Regions from separate parts of the Amphibacillus indicireducens genome, predicted to be linked through region 1. Evidence: riboswitches for the same ligand, from Rfam matches in the RefSeq annotation. Region 1 holds a riboswitch; each other region holds the start of a gene.
The links. Region 1 has a riboswitch for S-adenosylmethionine ahead of ABD814_RS05030 (OsmC family protein). Riboswitches for the same ligand answer to the same signal wherever they lie in the genome.
Positions count from the first base shown of each region.

Region 2: it holds a riboswitch for S-adenosylmethionine, as region 1 does, so the genes downstream of both, ABD814_RS11950 (O-acetylhomoserine aminocarboxypropyltransferase/cysteine synthase family protein) here and ABD814_RS05030 (OsmC family protein) in region 1, are expected to answer to the same signal.
Region 3: it holds a riboswitch for S-adenosylmethionine, as region 1 does, so the genes downstream of both, ABD814_RS12285 (MetQ/NlpA family ABC transporter substrate-binding protein) here and ABD814_RS05030 (OsmC family protein) in region 1, are expected to answer to the same signal.
Region 4: it holds a riboswitch for S-adenosylmethionine, as region 1 does, so the genes downstream of both, ABD814_RS06220 (methionine ABC transporter ATP-binding protein) here and ABD814_RS05030 (OsmC family protein) in region 1, are expected to answer to the same signal.

Region 1 covers NZ_BAABDL010000051.1:36,171-43,578, reverse strand. The annotation lists gene ABD814_RS05040 (diaminopimelate dehydrogenase) at 1-589, opposite strand, end outside; gene ABD814_RS05035 (hypothetical protein) at 755-1,423, opposite strand; SAM riboswitch class I at 1,575-1,680, shown strand; gene ABD814_RS05030 (OsmC family protein) at 1,844-2,287, shown strand; gene ABD814_RS05025 (DUF6944 family repetitive protein) at 2,387-2,695, opposite strand; gene ABD814_RS05020 (YbaN family protein) at 2,999-3,220, shown strand; gene ABD814_RS05015 (YbaN family protein) at 3,112-3,399, shown strand; gene ABD814_RS05010 (DUF3887 domain-containing protein) at 3,443-3,670, opposite strand; gene ABD814_RS05005 (hypothetical protein) at 3,671-3,799, opposite strand; gene ABD814_RS05000 (response regulator transcription factor) at 4,050-4,721, shown strand; gene ABD814_RS04995 (sensor histidine kinase) at 4,722-6,068, shown strand; gene ABD814_RS04990 (hypothetical protein) at 6,161-6,325, shown strand; gene ABD814_RS04985 (zinc metallopeptidase) at 6,325-7,026, shown strand; gene ABD814_RS04980 (phospholipase D-like domain-containing protein) at 7,050-7,408, shown strand, end outside.
Region 2 covers NZ_BAABDL010000131.1:18,724-26,131, forward strand. The annotation lists gene ABD814_RS11930 (aminopeptidase) at 1-618, opposite strand, end outside; gene ABD814_RS11935 (ABC-F family ATP-binding cassette domain-containing protein) at 684-2,567, opposite strand; gene cls (cardiolipin synthase) at 2,985-4,415, opposite strand; gene ABD814_RS11945 (Hsp20/alpha crystallin family protein) at 4,570-5,016, opposite strand; SAM riboswitch class I at 5,154-5,255, shown strand; gene ABD814_RS11950 (O-acetylhomoserine aminocarboxypropyltransferase/cysteine synthase family protein) at 5,434-7,113, shown strand.
Region 3 covers NZ_BAABDL010000139.1:162-7,569, reverse strand. The annotation lists gene ABD814_RS12315 (sensor histidine kinase) at 1-47, opposite strand, end outside; gene ABD814_RS12310 (response regulator transcription factor) at 49-729, opposite strand; gene ABD814_RS12305 (NERD domain-containing protein) at 1,062-2,078, opposite strand; gene ABD814_RS12300 (PspC domain-containing protein) at 2,389-2,559, opposite strand; gene ABD814_RS12295 (cyclic 2,3-diphosphoglycerate synthase) at 2,705-4,051, shown strand; gene ABD814_RS12290 (M20 family metallopeptidase) at 4,159-5,367, opposite strand; partial or broken gene ABD814_RS12285 (MetQ/NlpA family ABC transporter substrate-binding protein) at 5,398-5,682, opposite strand; SAM riboswitch class I at 5,974-6,083, opposite strand; gene ABD814_RS12280 (MFS transporter) at 6,285-7,391, opposite strand.
Region 4 covers NZ_BAABDL010000067.1:35,195-42,602, forward strand. The annotation lists gene ABD814_RS06185 (Fur family transcriptional regulator) at 1-180, opposite strand, end outside; gene ABD814_RS06190 (metal ABC transporter permease) at 177-1,031, opposite strand; gene ABD814_RS06195 (metal ABC transporter ATP-binding protein) at 1,044-1,799, opposite strand; gene ABD814_RS06200 (arsenate reductase family protein) at 2,220-2,573, shown strand; gene gcvH (glycine cleavage system protein GcvH) at 2,591-2,974, shown strand; gene ABD814_RS06210 (hypothetical protein) at 3,235-3,441, shown strand; gene ABD814_RS06215 (TlpA family protein disulfide reductase) at 3,447-3,860, opposite strand; SAM riboswitch class I at 3,979-4,090, shown strand; gene ABD814_RS06220 (methionine ABC transporter ATP-binding protein) at 4,186-5,211, shown strand; gene ABD814_RS06225 (methionine ABC transporter permease) at 5,204-5,869, shown strand; gene ABD814_RS06230 (MetQ/NlpA family ABC transporter substrate-binding protein) at 5,898-6,728, shown strand; gene sufC (Fe-S cluster assembly ATPase SufC) at 7,048-7,408, shown strand, end outside.

The DNA of each region.
Region 1 (7,408 bases):
CAGCTGTTTCTAGCGACGGATTGCTTCCACTTCTCACTTTTTCAATCGCATCTTCAGATGGAATCGTATATTGAACACCGTTTTTAACACCGTTAACTCGACGAACAGCATCAGAGTGGCCTTGACTTAAGCCTTTACCCCAAAAAGTATAATTTTCTCCATTCGGTAAAATCGCATCAGCGATCACTCGGTTTGTCGAAAATAATCCTGGATCCCAGCCAACTGAAATAATTGCCGTTGTTTTACTTTTACGAGCAACTTGATCAACTGCTTGATAAAATTCCGGAATTTCACCATGGTTATCATAACTATCAACTGTGTTAAAGAGTTGAGCAAATTTTGGTGTTTGTTCTGGTAAATCAGTTGCTGAGCCACCACAGAGTAGCATCACATCGATTTGATCCTGATAATCAGCAGCATCATCAACATGTAATGCTTTCACATTTGGCTGATTAATTTGTAAATCTTCTGGATTTCGCCGTGTAAATACGGCAACTAACTCAAGATCATCTGTCGCATTGATCGCTTCAACGGCCCCTTTGCCAAGATTACCAAAGCCAACAATGCCGATTTTTATTTTATTTTTCATTAGAGTGCCCCTTTTCTAGAAAAAAATTGTCTAACCGTGTTCTTCCTTGTCATTATTATAAAGCAACCAAAACAGATATGTAAAATGGATCGCATAAATCTAGTTTAAAGTTAGTGATATTAACAAAAATCCCCCTATCAAAGGGGGAAATTTAGTAACTAATTTTTAGGTGAAGGGTGAAGCTGTTCTTCTAAGTTGAAATTTTTTTGTCAATAATAAACTAACAATAAAAAGTAATTCAAATAGATTCATGATCGGTACATTTTTCAACCAAATTGTTAAAATGCTTCCGAAAATCATAATCGCTGTTCCAACAAAAAGCCAATAAAACTTTTGATGTTTCCACAACAAGATTCCAACCCAACCGACAATAGCTGTTGTGATTAGTACCATAAATGGTATCTTTTGTTCAACGATATTTTCATAGAGTAGGACATCTCGTTCCCAGTTTACTTCGAGTTTAAGTTGTCTAATTGATTGATACCATTGATAGATGATCAATCCAAGTGTGAGTAGAAAAATTGTGACCTTTGAGATTTCGCTATTTGCCCATTTTAAACGTAAGTTCTTACTAATTTGCCAAACAAAAATAATTAGTAATGGTGTAAATAAAGTATGAAGCCAAAAACGAAGATAAGATAAATTTTCTAATAATTGACCTTCACCAATAAAACGACCAACACTAAGAACTAAGTTGTCATAAATTAATCCGAAAATCACGAACAATAAAACAATTGAAGAGTCAACTTGTTTTTGTTTACGGAACAGGCGAATGCCCCATATGAATAGTACGATGTAACTGATTGTCAGTAAACTATAAATGGTTCTATTCATCTAATCACGCCCTTTTTTGTTAGCATGTCCAGATGAAATGAACCCAATACATTAGTTTAAAGTTAATTTATTTGAAAATTTAAAAAATTACTTGACTTTAGCAATGTGCCTTAACTATAATTAAGCCTATTAACTTAATATGAATAACAACTTCTTATCTAGAGAGGGGGAGGGACTGACCCGATGAGCTCTCGGCAACCGCATGAGTATGTAAGGTGCCAATTTCAGAAGAATCCAATCGATTCTAAATATGGGAAGGTGAACAAAGGTAGACTTACACTCACTTTTTGAAACCCTTCTCCAATCGGAAAAGGGTTTTTTGTTATTCAATCATCATTCGTGGATAAAAAATTCATCTTCAGGCAAATTAACCGAAGGAGAGTTTTTAAATAAAAAAATCATTCAAAGGGAGCGATCAAGATGGCAGTAACGACAATTAAGGCTAAAACATTTTTGAAGGAACAAGTTGAGGTGTTGGCTGAAGCACGTCAACACAAGGTGATAATAGATGAACCGGAAAATTTAGGTGGAACAGATAAAGGCATGAATCCAGTTGAATTACTCTTGTCTGCATTAGGTGGCTGTCAGGCGATAGTCGCAAGAACTTATGCTGAGAAATTTGACGTTGAGTTAAAAAACTTTTGGGTTGAATTAGAGGGAGACATTGATCTTGATGGCTTCTTCGGGAAGTCAGATGTTCGCCCAGGTTTTCAAACGATTCGATCAACGTTTCATATTGAATCAGATTCTGATCAAGAAAAACTCGAAGCATATAAGCGACATATCGAAGCGCATTGTCCTGTTGGAGATACAATTGCTAATGCAGTTGACTTAGTTACAGCAAAAGTTGTTGTTGAGAAGTAAGTAGATTTTTCAATGATCATTAATGAAGTAACTGAAAAACACGATTCTTAAATAGAGTCGTGTTTTTGATTGCTATAATAAAGTTTGAAATGAAAATATTTAACTGATATCGCCATCTATGTTCTCTTTTAAGTAATCAATCAGCATCTCTTTGCCGCCAACAAATTGTAAAGCAGAACCAAGCGCTTGTAGTGCATCACCTTGAATGCCCTGTATTTGTGCATCGATTTGTTGTTTTTCTTCGTTTGTTAAGCTTTGTGTCGTTTGTCCGATTGCTTCAAGTGCTTGACCGACTGTCATGACCCATTGTCCAACTAAATTTTTCAATTCTCCACTTGAATCTGGTTGGAGCTTTTCTAATTGTGATAAATAGATAGCTTCTGCAAATTGACAATAAATTGAACCCATAGTGAGACTGCAATTTTTTGGTTAAGTTCCTGAATTTGATCATCCTTTTTTTTGCTCATCATCAAGTTCTGTTTGGTTATGCTCCATTTATGTCACCTCAAGTAATCCAACTTATATTATCGTTGTATTGTATTCTTGGTTTTCCTTTTTCGTTTCAAATTAAGTTATATTCTGAAAAAATAGGCGTAAACTGAGTTGAATGGGTGTTTTAGAGGATGCGACAAGAAAAAATAATAAGCTTTGTCATTTGAACAGATTAAAATTCTCTGCTATGCTTATTTGAATGAAAAGAGAGGGAAGGTGATGGAAATTAGACGGCTAAGGAGTATTTTCTTTATTATTCCCGGTTTTATCTCGTTTGGAATTGGGATAGCTGCTCTAGTCTTACCAGTTCTTCCGGGCTTGCCCTTTTTTTTATCTCATCTTACTGTTTTGCGAAAAGTTCTAAACGGGTTGAAGATTGGTTTAAAAGGACAAAAGCATATGAAAGATTCGTTGTTGCCTTTCGTGAAAAAAAAGGGCTAACTTTAAAGGAAAAGATTCGGATTAACTTGATTGCAGATGCATGTATTATCTATTCCTTTTTTATCGTCGATTTACTGTGGGTAAGAGTGATGATGGTTGGACTTGCTTTATATAAGCACTATTACTTTTTTATTAAAATGAAAACGATTCGACTACCAAAAAAAACTGAACACATTTAATAACCCCAACCGCTCTAGTGTGAGTGATTGGGGTTATAATTTTCTAATGAATTGAGAAGCCTGCAATCTGATTATTTTGATCAAAGCTAATTTCAAATGTGACATTATTTTCAGTAAATGTAGCGTCTAAGACGATGACTTGATATTGAGCTAAGCTTTTTATTTCTTTATACTCATTGCCAATATACGTGCCAAATTGATCAGTTATTTGTTCCCAAGTTTCAGATAGTGCTTCTGCTGGAAGTTCTTCCTTAATTTTTCGGTCAAACAATTAAGTGGCTTCAGTAAACTCCCCCTGATTAAGGTGATCAACAAAAGAAGAAGCAATTTCAATCGCTTGATCTGTTTGTTCCATAATTTCTTCACCGATGTCACACCCGATCAAAAAAGTTAGTGACAAGAAGATGAGACTCATTAGTTTAAATCTATATTTCAATTGCTTATCTACCTTTCGATTCATTTCAATGATTTTAATCATAACATCTTAATGATAATTAAAGAAGTTTGAACAATAAATTACGGCTGAATGAGTCTGTTACATGAAATTAATAGCACTTTAAAATCAGACGTGATAAGCTTAAAGAGCAAATGACTAGCTGTCCTATCGATCAGTTCGTAGGAGAGTTTTTGATAAAAAAGGTGTGAAAATAATGGCGGTAATATTAGTTGTTGATGATGATGACCATATTCGTCAATTGATTTCTTTGTACTTAAAAAAGGAATATTTTGATGTGATTGAAGCTCGGAACGGTCTTGAAGCAATTGAGAAACTTGAACAAGAACCGATTGATTTGGCAATTGTTGATGTGATGATGCCGAAATTGGATGGGATTGAATTAACGAAAGAAATAAGGAGTTATTATGAGATTCCTATTTTGATGGTGACAGCTAAAGGGGCTTCTCAGGATAAAGTAACGGGTTTTGAAGCTGGGACAGATGACTACTTAGTTAAACCATTTGATCCAATCGAATTGGTGCTTCGGGTGAAGGCATTGCTTAAACGTTATAATATTAATGTTGAGAGACGAAATAGGCTTGGAACAATTGAAATCGATCTTGATCGTCTGACCGTTGCTAATGAAGAAATGACTGTTGAACTAAAACGTAAGGAATGTGAACTTTTACTAGAATTATCATTTGAACCTGGTCGTATTTTTACCCGAGCGCAGTTAGTTGAGAAAATTTGGGGTTTTGATTATGAAGGCGATGAGCGGACTGTAGATGTTCATATTAAACGATTACGGGAAAAATTAAGCCGCTTTGATGAATTGACGATAACGACAGTAAGAGGGCTCGGCTATCGGCTTGAGGATGTGAATTAAGTGCGTAAAAGTCTATATTGGAAATTTTCGATCACATTTGTTGCTGGTGTTATTCTAAGTATTATCACTTCTTATTTAATTACGTCTTTATTTATTCAAGAAGAGGTTATTTTTGATCGGGAAATGGTACGAAATTCAAGTTATTTTGAAGGTTTATTAGAGCTAGTCGATCATGAAAATATAGCTGAATTACTTGAACTTTTTTCTGAGTATGGGATTCAACCTGTGTTAATCAATCTAGATGGACAATCTGTTATCGAAGGTGTTGATACTGATTTTATCACGACTGAAATGATTGAGCGTCTGGAAACGTTAGAGCCAAATGAAGTGATTTCATTTACACCTAAGCGGAGAGAAGCAGTCAGATATATTGGTACAAGACTGCCTAGTACTACGGTGGCGGATGCTTTATTTTTAAAAATTGATATCACTAGTACATTGACTGATACAAAACGATTAACGGTACAATCATTATTGTTAGTTTTATTAATTGGTAGTTTATTCATTTTACTTATTTCGCGCTATTTTGTTGATAGTATTCGTTCGATTACTAAAGCGAGTGAAGAGCTGGCAACGGGTGATTTCTCGATCCGATTATCAACTGACCGTCAAGATGAACTCGGTCGATTGATGCGCAGTTTTAATGATCTTGCCAAAGCTTTAGGCAATATGGATGAGGTCAGGAAGCAATTTGTTAGCAATGTCTCGCATGAAATGCAGTCACCACTGACATCAATTAAAGGTTACGCTCGTGCATTAAAAGATGGTCTCGTACCTGAAGAAAACCAACAAGAATATTTAGACATCATTTATCAAGAAGTTGATCGATTATCACGACTTTCAAATAATTTATTAAAACTGGCTTCATTAGATGCTGAAAAGGATTTAATTAAACTTGAAAATTATCGCTTAGACGAACAAATCAGACGTGTCATTTTGTCAACTGAACCATTATGGCGCGATAAAAACATCGATGTGGAACTTGATTTAAGTCAAGCATATATTCATGCTGATCAAGATTTAATGGAGCAAGTTTGGCTTAATTTAATTGTTAATGCGATCAAATATAACCGTGAAAATGGAGCGCTTTATATTTCATTTTATAAAGATGAAGACGGTTTAGTGATTCGAATTAATGATACAGGAATTGGAATCGATCATGATGAAATTCCATACATTTTTGATCGCTTTTATAAAGTTGATCAATCACGTTCAGAGTATCGGACTGGCAATGGATTAGGTTTATCGATTGCGAAGAAAATCATCACCATTCATAATGGAACGATTGAAGTTGTCAGTCAAAAAGGGATTGGCACGACATTCTTTATCCGGTTACCATTAAATTAACCAATTTTTTTTGAAAAAATGCTTATAGTTCACATTCAGTTCATAATCGATGGCTATAATAGAGACAAACATATAAACTGAGGTGACTACATTTGAGTAATTATCAGTCAACTATTCAATTAAATCAGGGACAATCGATTTCTTTTAAGTTTAAAAAACCATCAATTATGAGTCAACTTGCCGATACGTTATCTGAACAAGGTATTGATGCGCAGGTTGTTAAAAAAATAAAGATCTGTAAAGGAAGGGATGCTTAATGTTTTATCCTATAATGGGCATTGATGCAATGTATTTATTAATTATGGTTGCGTTTGGAATAGCGATGTGGGCGCAAGCAAATGTGCAAAATAATTTTGAGCGATTTTCTAGAGTCCAGTCGGGTGCACAGATTACTGGTTTACAAGTTGCACGACGGATCTTAGACAATAATGGTTTATATGATGTAAAAATTGAACGCTCTGGGCGTGGAACATTGTCTGATCACTACGATCCACGAACAAAAACAGTTCGTTTATCTGATCCGATCTATAGTGGTTCATCGATTGCTTCATTAGCTGTAGCAGCTCACGAGGTTGGCCATGCGATTCAACACGATCAAGGTTATCTAATGTTAAGGTTTAGAACGGCATTAGTTCCGGTTGCTAATTTAGGCTCAAGAATGGCACCAATCTTTTTAATTGCAGGCTTTATCTTTTCGGGGTTTGAATCGCTAATTGGCATTGGTATTGGTTTGTTTGCTGCAGCTGTATTGTTTCAGCTTGTAACATTACCTGTTGAATTTAATGCAAGTACCCGTGCGAAGAATGAATTAGTCTCAATGGGTATGATTATGAGAAATGAAGAAGCTGGGATTAGCAAAGTCTTGAATGCAGCTGCTTTAACTTATGTAGCAAGCACTTTAATTGCTGTATTGCAATTATTTAGATTGATTATGATTTTTGGTGGCCGTCGCAGGTAAAATTTTAGAGAGAATGAGTAATTATGAAAAGACAAAAGTTAAAAAGCCTAACAAAATATATTTTGTTAGGTTATTTTATGTACATTGCTATTACCTCCGTTGTCATGTTTGCCCTTCCGCCTCAAGCTAGTGTATTGGAGGCAGCATATCCAACTTCTAAGATGATAGAATCAACAGAGAGGGTCGTATTGATCGCAGAAAGAACGGAGGCGCTAAAAGTTCGGTTTGATTTGATGGATCAAGCGGAGGATACTTTAGATATTTCTTATTATTCAATGCAAGGTGGTGACTCAGTCGATTTATTTTACGCTCACATTTTAAAAGCAGCAGATCGTGGCGTAAAGGTTCGCTTTGTTATTGATGGAATTGCCCATAATATGAG
Region 2 (7,408 bases), on a different contig from region 1:
ATACTTTTTCTCGTTTAAAATTGCGTGGGCATTTTTCAGTGTTTGATTATGCTCGTCCCATGCTTTGATCGGGTCTTCTTGATCGACACGAACGATTTTGAAAATTTGTTCCCAAAGCTTTTCTTTCGCTTCTTCCGCTTCTAAACCTGGGAAGATTTTTTGTGACCAATCGCCTGTTGGGATTGAAATAATTGACCACGCAATTCGATCGTTCATCGTATATTGTCTAAATTCCTTCATTGCCTCAGCACTTGCTTTCGAAGCTGCCGCAACCTTCTTCGCGTCAACATCTTTCAGTAAATCTGGATTTGTTGAACGAATTGATAATAACGCCCCACCATCTTTGGCAAAGTCTAAGTACTTATCAACTTGCCACGGACGGACATCCGTCAACACTGCTTCCGATTCATTTTGATACTTCAGTAATGAAATCTCATCATCTTGCCAGTTAATTAAGACACTTTTTGCCCCTAGTTCATACGCTTTACGGACGACGATTCGAGTAAACTCAATCCCCTCAATCGATGAATTGACCATCAACGCTTGACCTTTTTGCAAGTTAACACCCGTTCTCAAGGCCAGCTCAGCATACTTTTCTTGTAATTTTACATCTGCCATTTGTAAACCCTCCAATTTTTAATCTCATTCTATTATACATCACTTATTTCGGTTTATGAAATATCTTATTCCTGCTCAATTGCTTCGACAATCAACGACAACTCTTCCCAACGCTCCATCTTTACCTCAAGCTCATCCTCCAATTCAAGCTGACGATCATAATGCTTATGCACCGCATCAGCATCCGCCCCAGCTTCAATTACCGCCTCTTTCTCAACCTCAATCGCTTCCTCCAACGCCTCAATCTCATCCTCAATCGTCGCCCACTCCTTCTGCTCCTGATAAGACAAACGCCGTTTCTTCGGACGCGATGGGACAGGCTTCGACTTTTCCTCGGCAGGCTCACTTTTTGGTTCCGTTTGTTTTGCTAAAAACTCACTATAGTTGCCGTAAAAAGGTTCGATTGTTCCCGACTCCTTAAAGACGAGTAGTTGTTCCACTACACGATCGAGGAAATAACGATCGTGGGAAACGGTAATTACGACACCGGGGAAGCTATCCAAATAGTCTTCAAGAATCGCTAACGTATGTGTATCTAAATCGTTGGTCGGCTCATCAAGTAGTAAAACATTCGGCTCTTCCATCAATACTTTTAATAAATAAAGTCGACGCTTTTCCCCACCTGAAAGTCGGCGAATATATGTCCACTGTTGCGAACGCGGGAATAAAAAGCGTTCGAGCATTTGCTCTGCCGTGATCGTTTCATTTTTTTCGGTATGAATAACTTCCGCAGTTTCTCTAATGTACTCGATGATTTTCAGGTTTTCGTCCATGTCGCTATGATCTTGTTGGTAATAGCCAAATTTAACGGTTGGACCTGTTTCAATTTCTCCTTGATCAGGAGTGATTCGTTCGGCAATCAGGTTCAGTAACGTCGATTTACCGGTACCATTCGCACCGACAATCCCGATTCGGTCACCAGGTTTGATTAAAAATGAGAAATCAGTGATTAATTTGTTCGCATCGTAGCTTTTTGAAATGTTGTGCAATTCGAGCACTTTTTTTCCTAATCGTGTTGAACCAACACCGAATTCGAGCTCCGATTGATCTGTCGCGAACGTTTTTGTTTGCATCTCACCAATCCGCTCAATTCTAGCTTTTTGTTTAGTCGAGCGAGCACGTGCCCCTCGTTTGAGCCAGGCCATTTCACTTCTCAACACATTGGCGTGCTTCTGTTCATCTTGCTTTGCTAATTCGAGTCGTTCTGCTTTTTTTGTTAAGTATGTTTCATAATTTCCAGTATATTGATAGAGCTGACCGAGATCAAGCTCATAAATTTTCGTTGTCACCCGATTGAGAAAATACCGATCGTGCGTCACGAGCATAACCGCCCCTTGATAAGTCGGTAAAAATTTCTCCAACCACTCAATTGACTCGTGATCTAGGTGGTTCGTCGGCTCATCAAGAATCAGCAGATGTGCTGGCTGGACGAGCGCTTTTGCTAAGGCGACTCGTTTCTGTTGTCCTCCAGATAAAGTGTTGATTTTTTGATCAAATTGATCAATTCCCAATTTCGTCAAAATTGTTTTTGCCGTCGTCGCAGCATCCCACGCGTCCTGTTGATCCATTTTTGTTTGCATCTTTGTAAACGCTACTTGTGCATCTGGATCGGTTGGATTTTTACCTAAGTTGAACAACGCTTGTTCATACTCACGAAGAATCGTCATCACTTCTGATTCACCAGCAAAAATCTCAGCCAACACTGTTCGGTCATGGTTCAGATTTGGCTCTTGTGATAAATAGGCAATCTTAAAATCACGCGCATGGTTGAGTGCCCCATGATCACGATCCTCTATTCCGGCAATCACCTTTAACAGCGTCGACTTCCCCGTCCCATTCACACCAACAATTCCAATGCGATCGCGATTTTGGATTGAAAAAGATAGTTGATTAAATAACGTTTTTTCTCCATACGTCTTAGTTAAGTTTTCAATTGCTAAAATCTCCATCTAACGATCCCCCGCTTCTCTTGCTAGTATAATACAGACACGTTATTCGAACAAATTTTATAATTAATCATTTGATTGAGGAAATTGCAGACAAGTTAGAGAAAATACAGACGAATTCGATGAATGTGCACATCTTAACTGAAATATGCACAAGTTCGGTGATTTATGCACATCTTAGCTGAAATGTGCACAAGTTCGGTGATTTATGCACATCTTAGCTGAAATATGCACAAGTTCGGTGATTTGTGCACATCTTGGCTGAAATATGCACAAATTCGGTGATTTATGCACATCTTAACTGAAATATGCACAAGTTCAATGATTTGTGCACAACTTAGTTGAAATGTGCACTTGTTCCTCTCTCAAGCTAAAACAGATGAAGCAAACTTAGTTGCTCCATCTGTTGTGGTGAGTTTTTTATAAAATTGGTGAAATCAATCGGGCGATTGATTCTTTGATTTTTATCCAGAGCGATCTTTGTTGGTATGCTTCTAATGTGAGTAGATCAGATTTTGACATATCCTCTTCAAAGTGTGCAAGCAGGCGTTGAGTGACTTCTTCGCTGTAGAGAAAGGCGTTGACCTCAAAGTTCAATCGGAAGCTTCGGACGTCGATGTTTGCGGTTCCGACTGAGGCGATTTTTCCATCGACCATAATTGTTTTGGCGTGGAGGAAGCCATTTTGATAAATATAAACTTTTGCGCCAGCTTCGAGCATGTTGCCAATATAGGAATATGTCGCCCAGTAAACGAATGGGTGGTCTGGTTTATTCGGGATCATAATTCGGACATCGATGCCGGATAGGGCAGCGATTTTTACGGCGTCGGCAAGACTTTCGTCTGGGATAAAGTATGGTGTCTGAATGTAAACATAGTCTTCCGCTTCCATCAACAATTTGATGTAACCATATTTGATTTGCTCCCAGTCTGAGTCCGGGCCACTTGAAACAATTTGCATTCCGACGTTTCCTTGTGGTTCTGCTCGATAATAGGCTGAATCATAGAGGATCAGTTGGTGCTTCGATGCTTGATTCCAGTCTAAAATAAAGCGAGTTTGGATGCTACGGACGGATTCCCCGACGATCCGTAAATGTGTGTCGCGCCAGTATCCGTACTTCTTAACTTTTCCGAGATACTCATCGCCGACATTAAATCCACCGATATAGCCAATTTTCCCATCAATCACAACGACTTTACGATGATTTCGGTAGTTAATCTTAAAATTGACTTTTGGAATTAATGACGGGAAAAATGCCTCAACGATGACACCCGCTTTTTTCAATTCCCAAATAAATTGTTGACTCAATTTTCGTGAGCCAAAATCATCATACAAAAAGCGAACGGATACGCCTTCCTTGGCTTTCAGCTTTAGAACATCGGCAATTTTTCGGCCTAAGTTATCATCTCGATAGATGTAATATTGAATATGAATGTGGTCCTCTGCCGCAACTAAATCCTTGATCAGCTGATCAAACTTTGCCTGTCCATCATTAAAAATCTCGACGTCATTTTCTTGAGTCAAGATTGCATCGTTGTTGCGTAGATGTAAGTAAAATAAATCGATATTATCTTGGTAAAGCTCCCGGATTGGAAAACTTCCTTCATCAAGTAATTGCAGTTGATTTTCGACTGCTTTTTTGACGCCTAATTTACTTTTGTTATCCCAAATAAACAGCTTTTTTCGACTCAGTTTTCGGCCAAAAACTAAATAGAGGAAAAAACCAAAAATCGGTACAAACGTAATGACAAGAATCCAAGCCCAAGTCGAGGTTGGATTTCTGTGTTCAAGAAACACCAACACAATGACTAAGAGAAAGTTAAAAATAAAAATAAGTTCAGTAATCCCCAATGTATTTCTCCTCCCATCACTATTCATACATAATATACCACACCACTCAATAAATGTTCACTATTTTCATTTGTTTTAAAGAAAAAAACGCTTTTGATCGCCGTAAGGACGTAAATCAAAAGCGAATCACCCAATTGAGTGGGTGAATTTTTGACTAATCAATTGATAGGTCTCTTTTTTTAATCACTTGTTTCTTGGCTTTTACTTTAAGTAAGCCTTGCTGAAAATCTGCTTGTAATGTTGATGGGATAATCGTGCCTGGAAGGTTGATGATGCTTTCGCGAGCGCGATGGAATTGTTTTGATTGGTAGTAATCTCTTTGGTCGTCTTTTATTTCTTGGTGTTTGTCTTCTGTGACGCGGACGATTAGTCGGTTGTCTCTAATTAAGAGTTGGATTCGGTCTTTGCTGATGCCGGGTAATTGATATGTGACAATCCATTCCTGATCGGTGTTTTTAACATAAGTGGGAATTTGTCTGTTTTGAAAAAATTGGTCGATCGATGCAAGCAAACTGTCATCGGGATAGCGCTGAAATAGGCTATCCATTTTTTTGACCCAGTCGCGGGCGATTTTCATAAAGTCCTGATCATGTTCGGTCATTTTCCTCACACTCCTATCTTCAATTAATTTATGCATTGGGTTAAATAAATGTTAATTTGTCTAAATAGTTTAAATTTTTTAAAAAATCACTTGACGGATGAGAAAATCTACTCTATAATCCTTAATAATATGTATAGCGCTTATCAAGAGTGGCTGAGGGAATAGGCCCTGTGAAGCCCGGCAACCTACGTGAAAGAAAGGTGCTAAATCCTACAGATTATTAATCTGGCAGATAAGACGAGGCTAAGACACCGCAAACCTCTTCTTACCTAAGGAGAGGTTTTTTTGGTAGATAAGAAAGTATAACAACTTTCTTACTACATAAGTGCAACTAAAGCATTCGCCTAAAGGCTTGGCGAATGCCAAGTTTTCTAATAAATAAAGTTATACATACACAATTAGAGGAGGAGATTCAAAATGACAAAAAGTAATTTTCGCTCGACTGGTGTAGAAACGCAATTAATTCATGGGGGACAACAGGTTGATCCGACAACTCAATCGCGTGCTGTACCGATCTACCAAACTACTTCTTACGTGTTTCGTGATACGGAGCATGCGCAAAATTTGTTCGCTTTAGCTGAGCCGGGTAATATTTATTCGCGGATTATGAACCCGACGCTTGATGCATTTGAGCAGCGTGTGGCGCTTTTAGAAGATGGTGTTGGTGCAGTGGCTACTGCTTCAGGAATGTCAGCAATTACGTTAGCGATTTTTAATATTGCCGGTACAGGCGATGAAATCATTACCGATAGTAATCTTTATGGTGGAACTTATAATTTATTTAAGCAAACTTTACCTAAGTATGGCATCAATGTTGTGTTTGTTGATGGAACAGATCCAGAGAACTTCAGAGCTGCGATCACGGATAAGACGAAAGCGATTTTTGCTGAGACGATTACGAACCCTTCTTTACATGTATTTGATATTGAGGCAGTTGCTGATATCGCACATGAAAATGGCATTCCATTACTAATTGATAATACATTTGCTTCACCTTATGGCGCTAAACCAATTAAATGGGGTGCAGATGTCGTGATTCACTCTGCAACAAAATGGATTGGTGGTCATGGTACGTCAATTGGTGGAATTGTTGTTGATGCTGGTCGTTTCGATTGGACTAACGGACGGTTCCCTGGTTTCACTGAACCAGATGAGTCATACCACGGTGTTCGATTTGGTACAGATGTAGGTCCAGCTGCTTTTGCTTTGAAATTACGCGTTCAATTATTGCGTGATATCGGTCCAGCTCTAAGTCCACAAAATGCCTTTTATTTCTTACAAGGACTTGAGACACTTAATTTAAGAGTGAAGCGACATTCAGAAAATACTGAAAAGGTTGCTCAATATTTAGTTAACCATCCAGAAGTTGAGTGGGTCAATTATCCAGGTCTAGAGTCACATCCTTCTCATGAGTTAGCGAAAAAATATTTAATTGATACGTATGGTTCAATTATTACCTTTGGTGTGAAAGGTGGTCGTGAAGTTGGTCGAAAAGTGATTGATAACATTGAATTGTTCTCTCACGTTGCCAACGTTGGCGATGCAAAATCATTAATCATTCATCCAGCTTCAACAACACACCAACAGCTTGACGCGGAAGGATTAAAAGCGAGTGGTGTATCTGAATCACTCATTCGTTTATCTGTTGGTTTGGAGAGCTTTGATGATATTGTTGCTGACTTGGATCAAGCAATCGCAAAAGCAACTGATACAGAACCAACAATCAAGCCAACACTTGATGATGCTGTTCGTTGGGTGCTTGACTCACCGTTTGCTCGTGAAGATGGTGGCATTCGTCCGAAGAATATTGTCGTTGCGGGCGATCAGTCAAAACATAATTGCTTGAAAAAACTCGCTAACTTAGGCTTTAAATTTACTGATTTAGCGGCTAATGACCAACCGATTGATTTATTGTTTGTGTCTGATCCGAGTGTAATTGATCAGTTACCAGCTGACGCAAAGCTCGTTTGGTTTAGAACAAAAGATGACTATAGCGCATTGAAGGCACAAGCAGAAGAAAATAATCAATTTTACGTTGAAGATCAATGCCTATTCGGCGCAGCCAAACAAGTCCGCGCCAACCCTAAGCATGATTAATTATAAGTAAAGAAGCACTTTAACTACCGCAGCTGAAATATACTCCCTTTCCGCGGGCACGGCCTCAGCTAACTAATTAAAGCAAAAATCGCTTTAATTAGTGGATCTTCGGACTCGTGCTGGGACTGCGGTTACTCGTCCCACCGAAGCCATTTGTTCCCGCAGGAGTGTCGCATATTTCATCTGCTAGATGGTAAGAGTTCAATAATAATGAACTCTTACCTTTTTTATTTTGATTATAATGCTCGTCGTTATTCCCTGATCCAGAGTGAAAATCATCGGGGTATTACATACA
Region 3 (7,408 bases), on a different contig from region 1:
ACTATAATCGCAATAAACAAAACACGTATTTCTCGATTGCGCAGCACATTAATCACCTACCCTATATCCCAGACCTCGGACTGTTTTTATAATCGTTGGTTTTTGTGGATCATCCTCCAACTTCTCCCGCAAGCGTTTAATATAAACCGTTAAGGTATTGTCGTTAACAAAGTCACCCGCCACATCCCAAATCTGTTCCAACAATTGATTTCTTGAAAGAACCTGTCCTAAATGATTCGCGAAAATAAGCAGCAAACGATACTCTAAAGCCGTTAATGTTAACTCATCACCGTTTTTATATACTTTCCCTTCAAGCGTATTAATTTGAACATTGGAGATGTTGACTATATTCGTTTGTACCCGCTTTTGATAACGTCTCAAGACAGATTTAATCCTTGATAATAACTCCCGAACCCGAAATGGCTTCGTAATATAATCGTCCGCTCCCATATCAAGCCCCATCACAACACTCACTTCTTCATCCATAGCCGTTAAAAAGATCACCGGTATATCAGCCCGCGCCTTGACAATTTGGCACAACTCGTAGCCACTCCCATCTGGAAGCGATAAATCAAACAGACATAATGAAAAATGCTCCAAATCAGCTGTGATTACTTTTTTAGCCGATTCCACATCATAACAAATAACCACCTGATACCCATCCTGTTGTAATGAATACTCCAAACCTGACGCAATTGTTTTATCATCTTCTACAAGTAATATTTTCAAATTCGCCCCACCTTTCAAAACCCTTCTGTCCGTCAAAAACTGATTGATACAATAACTATACTATACATCTTTTCGAAAAAATGATTAAATTTGATTAGCACATCAAACCGAGGCTATTTCCGGTGTCTTAATATGAGGATTAGTTAAAAAGTTGATTGCATTAGATTCGATAAATCATCTTAGCGTCTAATCGTTGACCTTAGTTCTACTTTTCATCGTTAAGGGGATAGATTAACCCGCAACCATAATCTCTAGCTTGATTTGTTGATAGCATGAGGACTAGGTTAACAAAATAAAAGTGTCAGCACTATGTTTTTAGTGCTGACACTTTTTTAATTTTGATTGATAATTGCCAAAATTTCTTCTCCATAGTCTTTGGCTTTTTTGGGACCAATCCCTTCAACCTTTAACAACATTTCAATTGTCTTTGGTCGCTCAGTTATTAAACCATCCAAGGTTTTATTAGTAAAAATATAGAATGGCTTGATCTCAAGCGCTCTTGATTTCTCCAATCGATATTTAGTTAATTTCTCTCTTAGTTCATCATCGGATAATTTTTCTTCCGTAATAATAATTTTGTCCTTTGGATTTTCTTTAACTTCAATATAATATGATTCCAGATTAATTTGTTTTTCTTGAGCATTTTCTTTTAATACCTCTGCAATTTGATGTAACTTGTGATCTAACATATACACTGGTGATTCTTGCGTTAATTTTTCAGCTAAAAATGATTTAATTTGATCATGGCGAATAATACTAGACTTTAATTGTTTTGAGGCTTTTTTTGATATGTCTATAATCGTTTTCGGATTCGCAAAAGTGACGACATAGTATACTGGACAACGTTTAATCAGTCCCTTGTCTTTTAATAGTTTCTCTAGAGTAGCGACATGCCTTTCTGCCTGATTAACCGGACTATACATACCTTCCTTGCGAACAATCCGATTATTTCTTCGAATCACTCGTATAAACTCTTCTCTTTCAGTTAGTTCAATATCACCTACTAACTTCTTTACTTCAATAACAAGAATAAACTTATGTGTAATCACTACAAAATCTAATTGAGCTGTATATTCTCCAACTTCTAAATAGAGGTCATGCAAAATAATTGAAGGAATCATCGAATGCTGTAATTCAAACATGACACTTTTTTCTCCTGAGTGACCGATCGAAAATAACTTTAAATGTTCGTTTACTTTTTTTAGATCAATAGTTGTATCCTTACTAGTTGATAACTGCGTCAAATGGTCAATCATCAAATTACTTTCATCAATACCTTTAAAAACAATTGGCTCTTTAATATCTCTTCTTTCTGTCAGGATATTGAATGCATTTTTGAAAAATGACATAATCTCAGCTCCTAAATGTGTTTATCTTACTTTATTATAACAAAAATAGAATTAATATGGCTCTTGTCTAGGAACTAATACTTAAGTTTTGAATTAAATTTGATTAGCACATCAGACCGAGGCTATTTCCGATGTCTTAATATGAGGATTAGTTGAAAAATTGATTGCATTAGATTCGATAAATCATCTTAGCGTCTAATCGTTAACCTTAGTTCAACTTTTCACAGTTAAGGGGATAGATTAACAAAATAAAAAGCGTCAGCACTTAATGACGAAAACGTCGCGCTGACACTTTTTTTAACAAATCGATTTAATATTCAGGCAAGTATAAAGCTAAAATAATGTAAAGGATGATCGATGGTGAAACAAAAATAAAAAGCAACCTGACTGCAAGCGAAGAAATACCTAAGTATTCAGCGATTCCACCACATACTCCGGCAAAAACCTGATCCGTTGATGACTTACATAATGATCTTTTCATAGTTCCCTCCATATCGTTCCTTTATTAATAAACTTATTTCTTTCCTAATTTTATTATAACAATATTTTCTCGAAATAATTGTTGAATAATTATTCACTATGAAGTATAATTATAATAGTTAGTAAAACGGACAGAGGAGATTCCAGTGAAGAGAAAAAATGTGATCATTATTGGTGCGGCAGGTAGGGACTTTCATAATTTTAATACGTATTATCGAAATGATGCTAATTATAATGTTGTTGCTTTTACAGCGGCACAAATTCCTGATATAGATGGACGAGAGTATCCAAAAGAATTAGCTGGAGACTTGTACCCTGAGGGGATTCCAATATTTGCACAAGGACAATTACCAGATTTAATTAAAAAATTCAAAGTTGATGAATGTGTCTTCTCATTTAGTGATATTAGCTACCAAGATGTGATGGGAATTGGAGCGATTGTTAACTCAGCAGGCGCTGACTTCAAACTACTCGGTCCAAATCAGACGATGTTAAAAAGCAATAAACCAGTCATCTCAGTCACGGCTGTTCGGACTGGAACAGGTAAAAGCCAAACATCGAGAAAGATTATTGAGACGCTAATGGCACAAGGTCTAAAAGTTGTAGCAATTAGACACCCGATGCCTTATGGTGACTTAGCAGCGCAACGTGTTCAACGGTTTGCCACGATTGAAGATTTAAAAAAACATCACTGTACAATTGAAGAAATGGAAGAGTATGAACCACACGTATCAAGAGGTAATATCGTTTACGCAGGCGTTGATTATGAAGCGATTTTAACTGCAGCAGAAAATGATCCAGATGGCTGTGATGTGATTGTTTGGGATGGTGGAAATAACGATTTTTCATTCTATAAACCAGATTTGGCAATTACCGTCTTAGACCCACACCGCCCAGGACATGAGCTTCAATACTATCCTGGCGAAGTATGTTTAAGAACAACTGATGTTGCAATTATTAATAAGGTCGATAGTGCAACAGCTGAAGCGATTAAAATTGTTGAAAATAATATCAAAACGGCAAATCCAAGTAGTCTGATCGTAAAAGCTGAATCGACAATAACGGTCGATCAACCAGAACTGATTAAAGGAAAGCGGGTTCTAATCGTTGAAGATGGACCGACACTCACTCACGGTGAAATGAAAATTGGTGCTGGAACAGTTGCAGCCCAACGGCTTGGGGCGGCAGAAATTGTTGACCCGTCGCCATATCTTGTTGGAAGTTTAAAAGAAACATTCGCTAAATATCCACACATTGAAAACCTAGTCCCAGCGATGGGTTATGGTGAGAAACAGTTGAAAGATTTAGAAGCAACAATTAACAATACTGATTGTGATGCAGTGATTATTGGAACGCCGATCGATTTATCACGTGTAATTAAAATTAATAAGCCGACTGCTCGAATTCATTACGATTTAAATGAAGTCGATGGACCAAGCTTAGATAATATCTTGACTAATTTTCTCAATAAACAACAAGCCGAACTTGTATAATTATTAAATAGAATAGGTGTTGCGAATCCTACTATGAACTGCCTCTTGTCAAAAAAACAAGGGCAGTTCATTAAGGAAAAAGCAACACCTATTTTTCATTGTTCAGCTTAAGATAAAGACCGCTTTTGCTTCAGTGCTTGCTGATGGTCTTGTTTAACTTTCTCTAATAACTTTTGATCTGTTAGTAACCGATAACCAGTTAATGCAAGTGCTTTAGCACCAGTAATAATCGCTTGATCACCTTGCTCTGATTTAGCCGCTTCTCTAAATTCAACCGTATGACCCGCTAAATCATCTGGACCAATTTTAATGCCACCATGGGCTGTCGGGACTTCATAACTAATATTACCTGCATCTGTTGAACCTTTTCCTTTTCGCTTCTCCACAATAACGTTTTCACCAACTGCCGTTAGTTCTTCGGCTAAAACTTGATCTAAAACAGGTGTAGGAACTAAGTCTTTTACTACATTTTGGAATCGTTCAATGACGACTCTTGCTCCCGTTGCAAGTGCAGCCCCTTTTGCAATCGCCCGTACCCTTTCAGCAGTTTCCTCTGTCTTTTTCCATGACTCTGCTCGAATGTAAAAGCGAGCAGATGCGAATTCAGGAATAATATTCGGTGCATCGCCACCATGAGTAATAATACCATGAATTCGAACATCGTCCGGTAGTTGCTGGCGCAGTGCACTAATGCCATTAAACAATTGAATGACCGCATCTAACGCATTGACCCCTAGATGTGGTGCACCAGAAGCGTGTGCAGGCTTACCATAAAACTTAAAATCAAGCGGATCAACCGCAAGTGATTCGGGGGTTAATCCTGTTTTACCACCCGGATGAAGCATAAGTGCCACATCAACATCTTTTAAAAACCCTTGATCAGCAAAACTCCCTTTTGCACTACCATTTGGACCGCCTTCTTCTGCGGGTGTCCCTAACACAACGACTCTCCCGCCCGTATCATCAATCAATTCACCTAACGCAATCGCAGCCGCGACACTAAGCGTCCCAATAATATTATGTCCACAAGCATGACCTAAACCAGGCAATGCATCATATTCCGCTAGATATGCAATGGTTGGACCTGGCTTACCACTTTCCCTCACTGCATAAAAGGCAGTTTCGTGACCAGCAACACCTTTTTCAACTTCAAAACCAGCATTAACTAAATTTTCACTATGCAAATCACATGCAAAATACTCCTCATTCCCGATTTCAGGATTATCATGAATTTTGTGACTCGTTTCAACATACAACGCTTTACCCTCATCAATCGACTGAAACAAACGCTCTTTTACACCATTAACAACTGTCATTTTAAAATCCTCCTTATGATTTTTAAAAAATTATTCACCTTGCTTTAAATCTTCAAATAACTTCTCAATCTCTTCATCTGATAGTTTAATAATATAAGAGCCTCCATTCGTGTCCTTGGAGATTACTTCCTCAATATCAGGTTCTTGATAAAGCTCAACAATTTTTTTGTACACTTCATTATCTTTATCTTCCGCTTTAGCTGCGATTAGATTTATATATGGATAAACACTTTCATCTTCTCCTGACTCCCGGAAAATAGGATCTTCAGCAAGATCAAAACCTGCTTGCCCTGCAACCTCATTATTAATAATTGAGCCTGTAACATCCCCGTGAAAAGCGAACCTGTTGCTTTTCGGAACGAATTAACTCTCAAACTAAGGACCTGTGATTAAATTTCCCGCGTGTACAAATAAAGTCAATATGGATAGAGAACAGTCCATCTTTCTTACCATACCAACGTATACTTGCACATTTTGATCTGCGAAAGTTGAGTAATCAATTAACTCTCCCCTACTTAAACACTTATTTATCACTCAGCAACAAAAAATCCCTTCTTTTCGTGTGATGAAAAGAAGGGATTCTCAGAATATATAAGAAACCGCCCTTTCTCATCTTTCAAATGCATTCAGCACTTGTAGGAATTGGCACAGTATTCATGACGAATCTGTTGCCGAGATATCATAGGGCCTAGTCCCTCCATCTCTCTGGATAAGAAAATGACAAACTATTTAGTTTTTAAAAAAATATGTAAAACCAATTATATACGGATAATAAATAAAGTCAACTGTTTTTCAGAATTTTAAATATTCTTTTGAAAATTTTAATAATTTAGATAGTTATATTTCAAACTTATCAGAATGACAACAACCAATTTTAAATGTTTAGCTAAGCAAAAACCAGGGGTCAAAGCGCATCTTCAACTCGATGCGCCTTGATTTAATTTTATCGAAGCGAATAGATAAGCCGAGCAAAGTGTTAAAACAAGTCCACTAATGAAAAATGATGTGAATAACGTTGGAAAAAATGCTGGGATAAAGACACCAAAAATCAGACCAAATGTACTGAAGCAAGCTAACAGACCATAAGCGATTCCTCGATTTGCTTGAACAGAACCGTCAACAACTAGGGTTAAAATCGAGGACAAAACAGCAGCGAACCCGATCCCGTATAGAATGATCACGATAAATAGTAACGTTTTCAGCTTAAAAACTCCAAGTAGAAATAGACAAATTGCTTGAATCAAAACGCCGACAGTCATTAATAGTGATTTTGAAAACCGCTGATCAAGTCGGTTGATTGGCAATACATAAATTAAACTACTTACAAGTGCAACTGTAACCAACAAAAGCAGAAATAAATGATTGTCATAACCTAGCGCGTCAATTTTTACCGGCAACAAATACGCAAGCGCTCCATTCACAAACATGAACAATAGTGCCCCTCCATAAGCGAAACCGATCTGTTGTTCATTTAATAAACTTTTAACTAGATTTAACGTTGCTGAAAGTGTCCTGTTTTCCTCGGTGACTTTTGACTCAGACGGCAAAAGTACCAAAACTAAAACTGCAGCGATAATCATTAAAATACCTAGTGGCACAACGACATAATTCTGACTAAATTTCGGCTCAATCATTAAACCAAGCACCGATCCAACTATAAGCGCAAGTGCAATACTTAGACATGAAAATAAAATCAAGCGATGCTTGGTTGTATCGTGCTTAAGTTTAGCTAGATAAACAAATGGTACAGGTAATAGCAACCCACTAGCTAATCCATGAAAAAAATGAAGCAATTGTGCATCAGTCAGCAGGTAGCCCAATAAAATAAACCCAGTCGCGAATAAACCAATTGCGCCAATTAACTTGAAATCAAATTTATCTAGACAAAAACCTGAGATCAAGCTACCGAGGATCAGACTCAGCCCGTACAGAAGGAAAGCTAATGTAAAGAGACTGATCAGTGTTAACTGAAAAAGGACGTCTATCAAAGCGACAACAATCAATAGATAAATAAAATAGATCATCGATTTCAACTCATTTC
Region 4 (7,408 bases), on a different contig from region 1:
AAGATTTCGATAGATCGTATCGAAACTAATCCCTTCATACCTTGCTTCCATATAATCGAGTAAATCTTTTGCTGTCCGGTAACGATCTTCTTGCTCAAAGAAAGTCAAAATCGATTCGCGTTTATCGGTATATTTGTAACCAGCTTCTTTTAAAATATCTAATGCTTTTTCAATATTCATAAGATCGCCTTCTTTCTTTTCATATTAAGCCAAAGCTTTTTTCCACTCATCGTTAATAATAAAATTAGAATCGAGATCATTACGATCGTTCCGCCAGGTGGAATTTCTAAATAGTAACCAGAAATTAGTCCACCGATCACTGAAATTTCACCGAAAATAATCGAGTAAATAATCGTTTGTTTAAAGCCTCTCGCGATTCGAATGCTTGCAGCAACAGGCAGTGTCATCAGTGCCGAGACAAGTAAAACACCAACAATTCGAATTGAAGCGGAAATGACAAGCGCAGTTAAAACAATAAAAAGAAAATGAATCCGCTCTGAATGAATGCCAGACACTTTGGCATGTTCTTCATCAAATGATAACATAAATAATTCCTTGTAGAAAATAATTAACACAGAAACGACGATAAAAGCAATGATTAAGATACCGTAAAAATCATTACGACTGACTGCAGAAACTGAGCCGAATAAATAATTATAAAGGTCATTATTAAAACCGTCAGCTAAGGAGATGAAAATAACACTTAGCCCGACACCAGCTGATAAGATAATTGGAATCGCTAGTTCTTGAAAGGCTTGATAAACATTGCGTAGTCGTTCAATTAAAATGGCTCCAACAACTGAGAAGGCCGTGCCATAATAAAATGGAGTTAGGAATAACAAGCCAAAGCGTTTTTCAACAAATAAGCCAAATGCAATCCCGGCGAGAGTGACATGTGATAGACCGTCTGCGATTAAGGAAAGTCGTCTAACAACGATAAATGAACCTAATAGTGGTCCAATCAATCCAATTAATAGTCCGGTATAAAATGTGTTTTGTAAAAATTCATACTGCAAAAAATGTGAGAGCATAACAACACGTCCTTAATGGTGATGGGTCACTAAACTTAAATCGTGACCGTAAAATTGTGACAATTGCTGATCAGAAATATTTTCAAACTCATTCGTGCCGCCATGGAAATGCATCACTTTATTTAAGCAAGCAACACCATTGGCATACTTTGTTACCGTGCCAATATCGTGAGAAACGAGTAAAAGTGTAATCTTATTTTCCTGATTTAATTTATTTAATAGTTGATAGAAGCGTTGAACATGTTCTGTATCAATTCCAACTGTTGGTTCATCTAAGATTAATAGTTTAGGATCACTAACAATTGCACGAGCAATGAAAATCCGTTGTTGTTGACCACCAGATAGATCACCGATATTTTGATTGATGTAATCAGACATGCCGACCGTTTCAATTGCTTCAATCACTTTTTGATGGTCTTTTTTTGTGAAAAATTTAAAGTAACCCACTTTTGCAGTGAGTCCTGTTGCGACAACTTCTTTTACCGTTGCAGGGAACCCGCGATTAAAGGCGTTTGACTTTTGTGAGACAAAGCCGATTTTATTGGCGTCTTTAAATTGCTTAATGTCTTGACCGAAGACGCGAATTGAACCTTGCTGTGGGGTGATTAGACCGAGCAATAATTTAATCAGTGTTGTTTTACCGCCACCGTTTGGACCGATTAAGCCTAAAAATGCCCCTTCGTGAATATCAATATGGATGTCGTGCAAGGCAATCTTATCCTCGTAAGCGTACGATAGATTTTTAATTTCGACAATTGGACCTTTCATAGATCACAGACTCCATTCTTTATAGAATTGGTTAATTATATACTTGATAGGTAGATGGATTTCATAATGACATAGATGCGTAAAAACATGCATAATTTTGTTGGTGCTAGCGCTGTGATTTGCACTCTGGGTGGCCATCCCCGCGGAAAGCGTCCACCAAGAGCGAAAATCACGGGTATATGTTTCAAAAACTATTCATCCATTATAGTAATTATAAAATGATCTTTGTTGTGTCATACTAATCATTAATGATTTTAGCGTATTTGGCTGAGTTTGTAAATAGGAATGATTACGTTTTGTGCAGGAGGTTAGATGACTTTTCAAATAATCGGCACAAATCATTTTCAAGCAGTTTGCTAGCCAAAATGTAGCAATCATTTTATACTGTAGTTAGTGATCGATAACGAAGGAGTGAATGTATTGCTTGATTTTTATTGTTATCCAAAATGTAGTACATGTCGTAAGGCGAAAAAGTGGCTTGATCAAAATCAGGTCAGTTATAACGACGTTGACATTGTTAAACAAACACCAAGTGCGGAACAATTAGCAACAATGATCGAAAAAAGTGAATTACCGATTAAGCGATTTTTTAATACAAGTGGTCAGAAATATCGGGAACTTCAGTTAAAAGATAAGTTAGCAGAAATGACCGATGAAGAAAAGGTTAATCTGCTAGCATCAGATGGTATGTTAATCAAACGTCCACTGGCTTTTGATGGTGAAAAGGTAACGTTAGGATTTAAAGAAGATCAGTTTGAACAGAGTTGGAAATAAAAAAGGAGGCTATCATAATGAGTGTACCAAGCGGTTTAAAGTATTCTAATGAACATGTATGGGTTAAGCAAGAGGACGACAAGTTTAGAGTTGGTATTACAGAACATGCTCAAGATGAGCTCGGAGACATCGTTTTTGTTGAACTGCCAGATGTCGGTGATCAACTAGCTGCTACTGACACATTCGGTAGTGTCGAATCGGTTAAAACCGTTTCAGAGTTATATGCACCTATTTCATTAGTCGTTGTTGAAGTCAATGAAGAGCTCGAGGATAGTCCTGAGCTAGTTAATGAATCACCATATGAGAATGGTTGGTTAATTGTCGTGGAAGCAACTAATGAAGAAGAACTTGATCAACTCCTAACAGCTGAACGATATCAAGGGTTCATTGATCAAGAATAATAATAGTAATACCTAAAAGTGGTATTGACAGAAGAGACAGATTGAGTCACAATGCTCAAGCTAAGTCTTTACGTCAATGCCTCTTTTTTGTAGTTATTTAGATAGAATTAGACCGGTTGGCACGTATTTTAAAAGGTGCTACGATCATTACATCACTTAACTACGAAAAAATTTGTTAGCTGCACGAGTGATTCACTGAATATTATGTAAATTTGAATCGATAACTGAGTCAGCTAACAATTCAGATAGGAGTAATTAAGTTGGAAAAAAAACACTTGATTTTAAAGCTTATTTTAACAGTGGCACTATTTTTTATTTTCTTTTTTATCTTTAGACGGATTATCAATAAAGGGATTGTCTCTTGGTCGATTGTGACAGATGTGCTGACATTACTGCTTATTTTACCATTAAATATAGTGGTCTCATACAGCTTATCCGATCGAATGATTAAGCGATTTATAAACTAATTTAATTAAATAAAAGGACGAATGGCTTCAATAATTTTGATCGGTTTCGCTTGATCTGTTAATTGTTCCACGATCTCACCAGTTTGATTAATGATCACGGTTGTTGGTACCCCCTGGCAATTATAAGCTCGATACGTTTCTAACCCTCGATCGACTAAGGAAGGTTGAGTTAAGAAGTCACGATAAAAACGAACTCCATCACTTGGGTCACGTTCTCTACCGACAACATTAATTGTAAGAAATTTAATTTTTTCAGGATCTGCTACTTGATAAAATTTTTCTTTCAGTGGTAAATCGACTCCACAAGCTGGACACCATGATGTCCAAAATGTTAAGACAATTACTTTCCCTAAATCATCTTCTAAGCTATAATCTCCTTGTTTGTCTAGATAGGATAAGCTGAATTTTGGCGCTTTCATTTTTTCACCTTTTTATGATCAGAATTAAAATATAGTATAGCATGGTGAATATATTTAAAAAAATAATTGACACCGCACTAATCAAGTGCTATGATTACAGATAATTAAATCCGAGATACTCTTATTAAGAGTGGTGGAGGGACTGGCCCGATGAAACCCGGCAACCGTTAAACTGTTAAAGTTTAAAATGGTGCCAATTCCTGCAAAGTGAAAACTTTGGTAGATGAGAGAGCAAGAAGACTATTATAGAGATAAACGTCTTTCTGTTCTTTCAAAAACAGAAAGACGTTTTTTGTTAGGATTTTTTATAGAGCGGGGGAGTCAAATGATTAAAATAAGCCAACTGTCAAAGCGATTTAAATTGGGGATGGAACAGATTGATGCCGTTGATCAAATCAATCTAACGATCAAAGCTGGTGAGATTTTCGGTGTGATTGGCTATAGTGGGGCAGGAAAAAGCACATTTGTCCGTTTAATTAATCGTCTAGAAGAACCAACTAGTGGATCGATTACTGTTGGTGGTGAAGAAATGACAACGTTAAACAAAAAGGATTTAAGAATAAAACGACAAGATATCGGAATGATTTTTCAACATTTTAATTTATTGTGGTCGAGAACCGTCAGTGAGAATATTGCATTTCCACTAGAGATTGCTGGTGTTGAAAAAGCGGAACGAAATGAGCGTGTCAAACAATTGATTGATCTCGTTGGGCTAACTGGAAAAGAAGCTGCTTATCCGTCACAATTAAGCGGTGGACAAAAGCAGCGTGTAGGAATCGCTCGTGCATTAGCGAATCGACCTAAGCTACTACTGTGTGATGAGGCGACATCTGCCTTAGATCCGGAAACGACTGATTCGATCTTATCACTGCTCGTTGATATTAATAAAAAACTAGGTCTAACAATTATTCTGATTACGCATGAGATGCATGTGATCCAAAAGATTTGCCACAATGTTGCTGTAATGGAAAATGGTCGGATTGTTGAACAAGGTGCAGTGTTAGATTTATTTTCAAACCCAAGCCATCAAGTAACGAAAAGATTTGTTGAACAGGTGATGGGTAAACCTGATGAAGAAGTGACTGATGAGACGTTACTGCAATCCGTGTCGACTGGTAAACTATTAAAACTGCAGTTTATTGGTGAATCGACGAATCAATCATTGATTAGCCAGGTTGCCAAAAAGTTTGCGATCGAATTGAACATTTTGCAAGGCAACATTAAGCAAACGCAAGCAGGTCCGTATGGTTCATTATACGTTCATATCACAGGTGATGATCAGCTCGTTGATGAAGCAATTACTTATATTCAATCGACCACCGTGAAAGTGGAGGTGATCAAGCATGGCTGAGTTATTTCCAAATGTTGATTGGCTTGATTTAGTTGTAGCAAGTGGTGAAACACTATATATGACGATCATTGCTATGATTGGGACATTAATTCTTGGGTTAATTTTGGGGCTTGTCCTTTATTTGACATCACCAGATGGACTATGGGAAAATAAACAGCTTCATTTTATTGTTGCTGCAATTGTCAATATTTTTAGAGCAATCCCATTTGCAATTTTAATTATTTTACTATTGCCATTTACAACATTTTTATTTGGAACATTTAGAGGATCAAACGCAGCCTTACCAGCACTTATCATTGGAGCAGCTCCTTTTTATGCTCGCTTAGTTGAGATCGCATTGAGGGAAGTTGATAAGGGTGTGATTGAAGCAGCTGAGTCGATGGGGGCAAAAGTATCAACAGTTATTTTTAAAGTGCTCTTGAAGGAAGCAATGCCTGCTCTCGTGTCAGGGATAACGGTCACGACGATCGCCTTAATTGGCTATACCGCTGTTGCTGGGATGATCGGTGCAGGTGGATTAGGCGATTATGCTTATTATTATGGCTTTACCAGACGTGATTTTGATATTGTCTTTGTTTGTACAGTGTTCATAATTATTATCGTTTTCGTTTTTCAATTCATTGGCGATCTGATTACCAACAAAATTGATAAACGTTAATATAAAAAAACAATAAGGGGAGATAACAATGAGAAAAAGATTATTAGCCATTATTTTTATCGTCGCAAGTCTATTTTTAGTTGCATGTGGTGGGGATTCAGGTTCAGATTCAGAGAGTGAGAGTAATGTGATCAAAGTTGGGGCAACAAGTGTGCCACACGGTGAGATTCTTGAAGAAATCGTTGATGTTTTAAAAGATGAAGGTATTGAACTTGTGATAGAAACGTACACAGATTACGCACTGCCAAACGAAGATTTATCTCGTGGCGAATTGGATGCGAACTTCTTCCAACATGGTCCATATTTAGCAAGTGAAATTAGCAGTAAGGGCTATGATTTAGTCGATCTTGGTGGCGTTCACGTTGAACCGATTGGTGTCTATTCAAAAGAAATCTCAAGTATTGATGAAATTGTACCAGGTACTGAAGTGATCATTAGTCGAAGTGAACCAGATCATGGTCGTATCTTATCATTGTTTGAAGCAAATGGTTTTATTACTTTAGCTGAAGACGCTGAAAAAACAACAGCAACAGTCGATGATATAGTTGATAATCCATATGACTTAACATTTTCACCAGATGTGAATCCTGAATTTTTAGTTGAGGCATATGAGAATGAAGCAGATAAATTAATCGCGATCAATGCCAACTATGCAATTGAAGCTGACTTGTCTCCAGCTGAGGATGCGCTATTCTTTGAAGGCGATGATTCTCAATATGTCAATATTGTCGTTGCACGTGCAGAAGATAAAGATAATGAAAATTTACTAAAGCTTGTTGAAATTTTACAATCTGATGTTGTTGTTGATTTTATTAATCAACAGTACGGTGGAGAAATCATTCCGATAGGCAACAATTAAATTAATCGTGCTCAATTAACTTCAGTGATTGAGAATAGAATCACAGATTTAAAAGCCCCTTTTAACTAGATAAAAGGGGCTTTTTATTTCGTAAGATTGTTTTCACAATTTTGGCTCAATTCACTTCGCCTTTAGTACGATAATATGTTAAGATAGTGACACAAAAACTTTCTATACGATTCGGTGTGGAAAGAGGTTTAGTCTCAGTTGTTAATCTTGATATTAGATTTTAAATAGTATAAGATTGTAATGAGAATAAACTAGGAATGGTATTAATTACTATTCTTTAAAATAAAAAATACTTTTGGAGGTATAGCTGATGGCAGGATCAACTTTAGAAATTAAAGATCTTCATGTAGAAATTGAAGGTAAAGAAATTTTAAAAGGGGTAAACTTAACGGTTAAAGGTGGCGAATTCCATGCAATTATGGGACCTAACGGGACTGGGAAATCAACACTAGCATCTGCAATTATGGGACACCCTAACTATGAAGTAACAAAAGGCTCAATCCTAATGGATGGAGAAGATGTGCTAGAAATGGAAGTTGATGAGCGAGCAAAAGCTGGCTTATTTTTAGGGATGCAATATCCAAGTGAAATTAGTGGTGTAACGACATCTGAATTTTTGCGTTCAGCTATTAATGCACACCGTGAAGAAGGCGATGAAATTCCATTAATGA